One region of the Chryseobacterium sp. G0201 genome, then DNA from elsewhere that is predicted to be linked to it. Evidence: riboswitches for the same ligand, from Rfam matches in the RefSeq annotation. Region 1 holds a riboswitch; each other region holds the start of a gene.
What was found. A riboswitch is a leader RNA that binds a small molecule or an ion and turns the genes downstream of it on or off. The one in region 1 is predicted to bind S-adenosylmethionine.
Positions count from the first base shown of each region.

Region 1 (2,274 bases):
GCTTTTGTACCTCTTTTTTCTGGATTTACAGTATTACTTCCATAAATGATATGATCATTAATTCCGTCTTTAAAATAGGTGTTTCCGGAATAAAGTGTTCCGTATAATTTGGGACAATTCGTCTCATTTTCACAAAAAACGCTATTTGAATTACTCTTTCTGGAATAGAATTTTTTAATAGAAATACTGTCATGATTAATATCGATACAGCTTTCCGAAGAAGCATTTAGCTGACCTTTGTAAGTATTGTAGCCCCATTTCCAGTTGTTTCTGAACCAGACGGTCGGAGCAACCAATATAGGCGCATCATTCTGACTTCTGTTGGCTACCGTTACCCTTACTAAAATATCATTATGTTCAGCTTTACAATATTCAATGAAAATATCAAAATATTCATTGTTATTAAAGATTCCGGTATCAAAAATCTCGTATTCAGGTTCTTTTTTGCTTCGTCTCCCATTTTCGGAAATTAATTGATCATAAGGAAACTCGTTGATGGGATATTTATATACCATCTTCATGTAACTGTGAGTAGGGGTGTTGTCTAAATAATAAAAGATTTCTTTAATATCTTCACCATGATTTCCCTGATGATTGCTCAACCCGAAAAATCGCTCTTTTACCATCTTATCTTTTTTGTTCCAGAAAGAAAGCGCAAAACATAAAAGCTGCTTCGGATCAGAGATTCCTGCGATGCCTTCTTCTGCCCATCTGTAAGCATAGCTTTCGGCTTTGTCATGACTTGTAGATCCCCACGCATTGCCGTCCGGACTGTAGTCTTCACGCACATTTCCCCATTGTCGGTTACTTACATAAGGTCCCCAGTTTTTCCAGTCTTTATCTTGTAATCTTTGTTTTTCAACACTCATATTTCATCACTTTTCATTACGAAGGTAAGTTTTTTGAAAAATAATTCCAACATTTTGAATTTGAAGAATACTTAACATGTCCTTGGAACTCTTTTGTTTAAAGGCTTTTCGAGATTAAATTAAATTTTTATAAATATTTAAAAGAAAATTTCTATCTTTGCAGCATTCGATCATTCACATATTGAAAATGTTATCAAGAAAGGTTGAGGGATTAGACCCTGTGAAACCTTAGCAACCCTTTGCGCAAGCGAAGAAGGTGCTACGTTCTACCAAAATTTATTTGGACAGATAACTTACTGAAGTTCTTTCAGCCATTTCTAATGGCATTTTCAAATTGTATTATCAAAAAGTATAATAGAATTGAAAACAGAACTAAACTATATTAATCTTTCGTATCAAACGAATTCCAAAAAGGAATACAATATCCCGTTGAGCTATCAGCTTTTCGGGAAAGACCTGTTTTCAGCACCGATCATTTTAGTTAATCATGCCTTAACCGGAAATTCAGATGTTTCAGGAGAAAAAGGATGGTGGAAAAAATTAATTGGTGAAAATCAGGTTATCGATACAAACAAATATACAGTTCTGTGTTTCAATATTCCCGGAAACGGTTATGATAATTTTTTAATTGATGAATATGAAGATTTCACGCCTTCAGATATTGCCAATATCTTTTTAAAAGGCCTTGAAAAACTTAATATAAAAAACTTGTACGCCATTATTGGAGGTTCTCTAGGAGGTGGAATCGGCTGGGAAATGTTGACAAAAAATCCAAATCTTGCCGAGATCTTCATCCCAATTGCCTGCGATTACAAAACGCACGATTGGCTTCATGCACAATGTCTGGTTCAGAAATTTTTATTAAATGGAAATGATAAACCACTGCAAAAAGCCAGAATTCATGCGATGTTGTGTTACAGAACACCTCAATCTTTAAACGATAGATTTCAAAACAAATATAATCAGGAAAAACAGCTTTTAGAATCGGAAGATTGGCTTGTTTATCACGGAAATTCATTAAACGAAAGATTTAGTTTAAAATCTTATAAACTGATGAATCATCTATTAATGAACATTAACGCAGAAGAAATTCAATTGGAGAAAATCCAGGCGCGAATGCACATGATCTCCGTTGATACAGACTTATTCTTTCCTGCTTCCGAAATCCGAATGTGTTTTGAAAAGCTTAAAGAAAAAAAGGAAAATATTTTCTATCACGAGATCAAATCAATTCATGGGCACGACGCCTTCTTAATGGAATACGAACAATTAAATAAAATCATTAAAAATATTTTATAGACGATGAAAAATGCTAACGAAATAAAATTTTTGAAAAACAGATCAATCATTAAATTTGAAGGAGAGGATTTCTTAGGTGAAATAGGGATTGACGGACGAATTTTTA
Region 1 is NZ_CP033917.1:2,046,045-2,048,318, forward strand. Features, by position in the region: gene EG348_RS09245 (MGH1-like glycoside hydrolase domain-containing protein) at 1-869, opposite strand, end outside; SAM riboswitch class I at 1,057-1,164, shown strand; gene EG348_RS09250 (alpha/beta fold hydrolase) at 1,230-2,168, shown strand; gene EG348_RS09255 (ACT domain-containing protein) at 2,172-2,274, shown strand, end outside.

Region 2 (2,274 bases), 140 kb from region 1:
CGTCACAGACTTCTGGCGAAATTCTTCTCTTTTATAAATATTACTAATGTGAACTTCCACTTTTTGCTTCTGAATATTCTTTAAACAATCAGCAATCGCGTAAGAATAATGCGTAAAAGCTCCCGGATTGATCACCAGCGCATCAAAATCATCTTCCTGAAGTCTGTTAATCAACTCACCTTCAATGTTTGATTGGTAATATTGTATTTCATGAGAAGAAAATTCAGACTTTACATTTTCCAAATAATCTTCCATAGAAACTGTTCCGTATATTTCTGGTTCTCTTGTACCTAAAAGATTCAAATTAGGACCATTGACAATTAAAATTTTCATTCTATAAAATTAAAAACTTTTTTCAATTAAGACTGAAATTTTTCATTTTTAGTGAAAATCCACTTTTACATTATTTTTAATGATATTTCTCATATTTGAAAATTTAACATTTTGTATAACTGTCTATTTTAGTGATTTTTAAGTTTAAATTAACTTAATTTTCATAAAATTATAATTAAAAAACTTAAAGTCTACTTGTTTTGTAGACTAATTGTTTTTAGATTTGCAGTCATATTTCGATCGGCTTATAAAGAAAGATGGAGGGAACTGACCCTATGAAATCTTAACAACCTGCAGAAAGCAAGGTGTTACATTCAGCCTTTAAAGGAACAATAAGCATTTGGTTAATCGTATTTATCGATGCCCTTTGCTAACTTTTCTGCAAAGGGTTAATTTTTAATATTTGATAAATAAAATTGATTATGATTAGCAAAAAATTAATTAATTCTAAAATTTGGATTCCGCCAGTTGCTGTGTTTTTCTTAGGAATTGCAAGTGTACATGGGCAGGACACAAAAAAAGATACTCTTCGCGAAAAAGAAATAGATGAAGTAGTCGTGGTAGCTTACGGAAAAGCTAAAAAAACAAGTTATACAGGTTCGGTAGCAACGATTTCGAGTGAAAAGATCAATAACAGGCCAGTTACCAATATTACAAAAGCTTTGGAAGGACAAGTTCCGGGGCTTCAGGCAGTAAGTTCCTCAGGACAGCCAGGTTCAACAGCTTCGATCAGAATTCGTGGAATTGGTTCAGTGAGCGCTTCAAGCAATCCGTTGTTTGTCGTTGACGGAATTCCTTTTGACGGAAATATCAATTCCATCAGCCCAAACGATATAGAATCGATCAGTGTTTTGAAAGATGCAACGGCTAGTTCATTATACGGTTCAAGAGGAGCTAATGGAATTATTATCATCACAACAAAATCAGGTAAAAAAGGAGAGGCTCGAGTGAATTTTAATATCAGTCAGGGTTTTTCAAGCAGAGCAGTAAAAGATTATGAGCAGGTAAGCACCGATCAATATTACGAATTGTATTGGGAAGCATTGAGAAATGGTTATAAATCAAGTCAAGTTTCTTCTCAGCAGGCTGCGCAGATGGCAACTGATAATTTGGTGAATGCTTTGGGAATTAATCCTTATGGAGCAGGTTACCCAAGCCCTGTAGGAACAGACGGGAAACTTTTAACAGGTGCAACAACTTTATGGAATGACAACTGGAAAGATATTTTGCAAAGAACAGCTTCAAGAAATCAGGTTGACTTAGATTTCAGTGGAGGAAATGAAAAGAGTAATTATTTTTTCTCTTTAGGATATTTGGATGATAAAGGAATTGCGATAGAATCTGGTTTTAAAAAATACAGTGCAAGATTAAAAATCAATTCTGAAGTTAAAAAATGGTTGAATGTCGGAGCGAATTTAGCCTACACGAACAGTCTTCAGGAGGCACCGCCTTCGTCAGATTCAAGAACAGATAACGTGATCAATGCGGCGAGAGTGATTCCGTCTTTTTATCCTTATTATGAAAGAAATGCTGACGGAAGTTATAAATTGGATTCCAACGGAAATTACATTTATGATTTCGGGAAATACAGACCAACAAGCGCTTTGCAGAATGAAAATGCAGCCGCTACGTTGCCTTTAGATAAAAATGAAAACAGAGAAGATAACTTTTCAGGAAAAGGTTTTGCAGAATTTACTTTCTTGCCGGAACTGAAATTCAGAACAAGCTTTTCTGTTGATTTAGTGAATTACAACGGTCATTATTATACCAATCCATTGTTGGGAGAAGGTGCGGAAATTGGAGGTTCGGTAACGAAAACCAACTCGAGAACGCTTTCTTATACGACAAGTAATATTTTGACTTACGATAAAAAATTCGGACAGCACCACATCAATATTTTGGGTGGTCAGGAATTTTATCATTATGAATATCAGACGATTT
Region 2 is NZ_CP033917.1:1,909,596-1,911,869, forward strand. Features, by position in the region: gene EG348_RS08585 (type II 3-dehydroquinate dehydratase) at 1-333, opposite strand, end outside; SAM riboswitch class I at 576-672, shown strand; gene EG348_RS08590 (SusC/RagA family TonB-linked outer membrane protein) at 756-2,274, shown strand, end outside.
Region 2: linked by a shared signal. The riboswitch ahead of EG348_RS08590 (SusC/RagA family TonB-linked outer membrane protein) and the one ahead of EG348_RS09250 (alpha/beta fold hydrolase) in region 1 are both predicted to bind S-adenosylmethionine.

Region 3 (2,274 bases), 740 kb from region 1:
TTCCATTGATATCATATCTCGCATAAGATGCTTCATCTCCAGCCTTGATTTGATATTCCTCAAACCTAAATTCTCCTCCGAAAGCAATATTGAAATTATTTAAATTCTTAGAAACATCAAGATTTATGGTGTTTTGGAGAAAGCTGTGGGCTCCCGCATAGAAACTTGTCGGAGATTTCGCGCCTAAAGAAGCATTATTGGTATTGTCAACGTTATAATTAAATGTATTGCTTCCGAAAGTATTGCTCAGGTCGAAAAACCAATCGTTGAGATTATATTTCGTTCCGACAGCGTAAGAAAGATCGTACACTTGAGATTTTAAATTAGCCTGAAAGCCATTTGGATAAATTGAAGAAACGATATTATCTTTCTCACTTGGAAGTCTTCTGAAACCAAATCCCACACCTTCTTTTAAGCTGAAGCCTCCAAAAGTATAGAGCTTAAAATGATCATTAAAAGGATATTCTGCATTGAAAAACAACTGACCCTGTTTTATCTGAGCATCACCGATCTGGAAATTGAAATCGTCTCGGGTTAAGCCTCTTTGTCTGATAATTTCGTCGTCAGAAGCTCTTGCTCCATCAGGATCATCAGCAAATTCATAGGCAAAATTATCTCCGAAAATATCTAAATCGTGATTCTGCGTTCTCGTTGTTTTTCCTCTCTGACTTAATTGTAATGATAAGTTGATGTAACTTTTATCTTTTCCTAAAGAAGTTCCGTAATTAACTGCTCCCTGATACGTTTCGCCATCATTTCTCCCTGATAATCCATAGTTTAAACTTGCCGAAGCGCCAATATCTTTTTTAAGAATAATATTAATAACTCCTGCAATGGCATCAGAACCGTATTGAGCAGCGGCTCCGTCTCTTAGGACTTCAATTCTGTCTATTGCAATCACCGGAATTGTGCTTAAATCTGTCCCAACAGAACCGTTTCCTACTGTATTTTGATAATTAACCAGAGATGTTGTATGTCTTCTTTTTCCATTCACCAAAACCAAAACCTGGTCAGGTCCCATTCCTCTTAAAGTCATAGGATCAATATGTTCAGTTCCGTCAGACGCAGATTGTCTCACCGCATTAAAAGACGGAATTACATAGTTTAAAAGATCCTGAACCGTCGTTTGAGGTGCCGATTTTTGTATTTTTTCAATATTGATAACATCTACCGGAACAGGAGTTTCTAGTTTTGTTCTTTTAGCATTTCGGTTTCCGACAATAATGACGTCTTCAATTTGTTTTTCTTTTTCAAGTTCCTGAGCCGATACGAAAACCGCTCCAAGCAATAATACTGATATGCTTAGTTTCTTCATCTTTTGTTTTTTGCAAAATTAATAATAAACCCTGACGGACAAAAATCCGCCAACAAAGATTGTCAAGAAATGGAATGAATATTTAGAATATTGCTTCACTTATCTACCCTCAATCGGGTTGGAATTAGCACCATTACACGCTGGAATTGTGTCGGTTGCTAAGGTTTCACAGGGCCAAATCCCTCCACCTTTCTTGATAAATCTACTGCAAAGGTAGATTAATAATTTAAAACTGCAAAAATTTGTGAATTTCGAAGTGTTAAAATGTGAATTATACCGTAAATAAAAAGAGAGATAATTTTCATTACCTCTCTCTCTTTATTTAAAATATATTTATTTAATAATCATCTTCTGGATAGCAACTCCGGTTTCTGATTTTAAATGAACCAGATACATTCCGGCAGAATAATTGGCTTTTAATTCATAAGTTCCATTTTCATTTTTTAATTTAAATGAATCCATTTTTTTGCCACTCATGTCATAGATTGCAATTTCGCCGTTTTTAGCTTTATGATAAATTAGTTTCGCCAAACCATTTTTCACAGGATTGTCTGCGATTTGAAGCGATAATTTATTTTCTGCATTTACGTCAACTGTAGATAAAGTTCCGGTATAATTTCCGAAAATTCTAAATTCTCCCGGCTGAAGATTGATCGGAGCTGTTGTAGAAGTGATATTTGAAATCGTATTATCCATTAAATTTTTCCATTGTCCTGTGTATGGAAAATATGGTACCACATCTTTTGCAGAGGTATCGTAATTGGCTATAACTACAACATTCTGAACAGTACTCGCCGCGTTATCGTATACATAAATTCTTGTAATTAATCCATTCGGATCATTGGTAAGATTGTTTGATTCTACAGAATATGTTTTTGATTTGAAAACCGGATACAAACTTCTAAGATTGATAATCTGAGCCCAAGTATCATAAACCGCTTTTCTGTTTGCGTTTGTGT
Region 3 is NZ_CP033917.1:1,302,509-1,304,782, forward strand. Features, by position in the region: gene EG348_RS05750 (TonB-dependent receptor plug domain-containing protein) at 1-1,315, opposite strand, end outside; SAM riboswitch class I at 1,412-1,518, opposite strand; gene EG348_RS05755 (alpha-amylase family glycosyl hydrolase) at 1,649-2,274, opposite strand, start outside.
Region 3: linked by a shared signal. The riboswitch ahead of EG348_RS05750 (TonB-dependent receptor plug domain-containing protein) and the one ahead of EG348_RS09250 (alpha/beta fold hydrolase) in region 1 are both predicted to bind S-adenosylmethionine.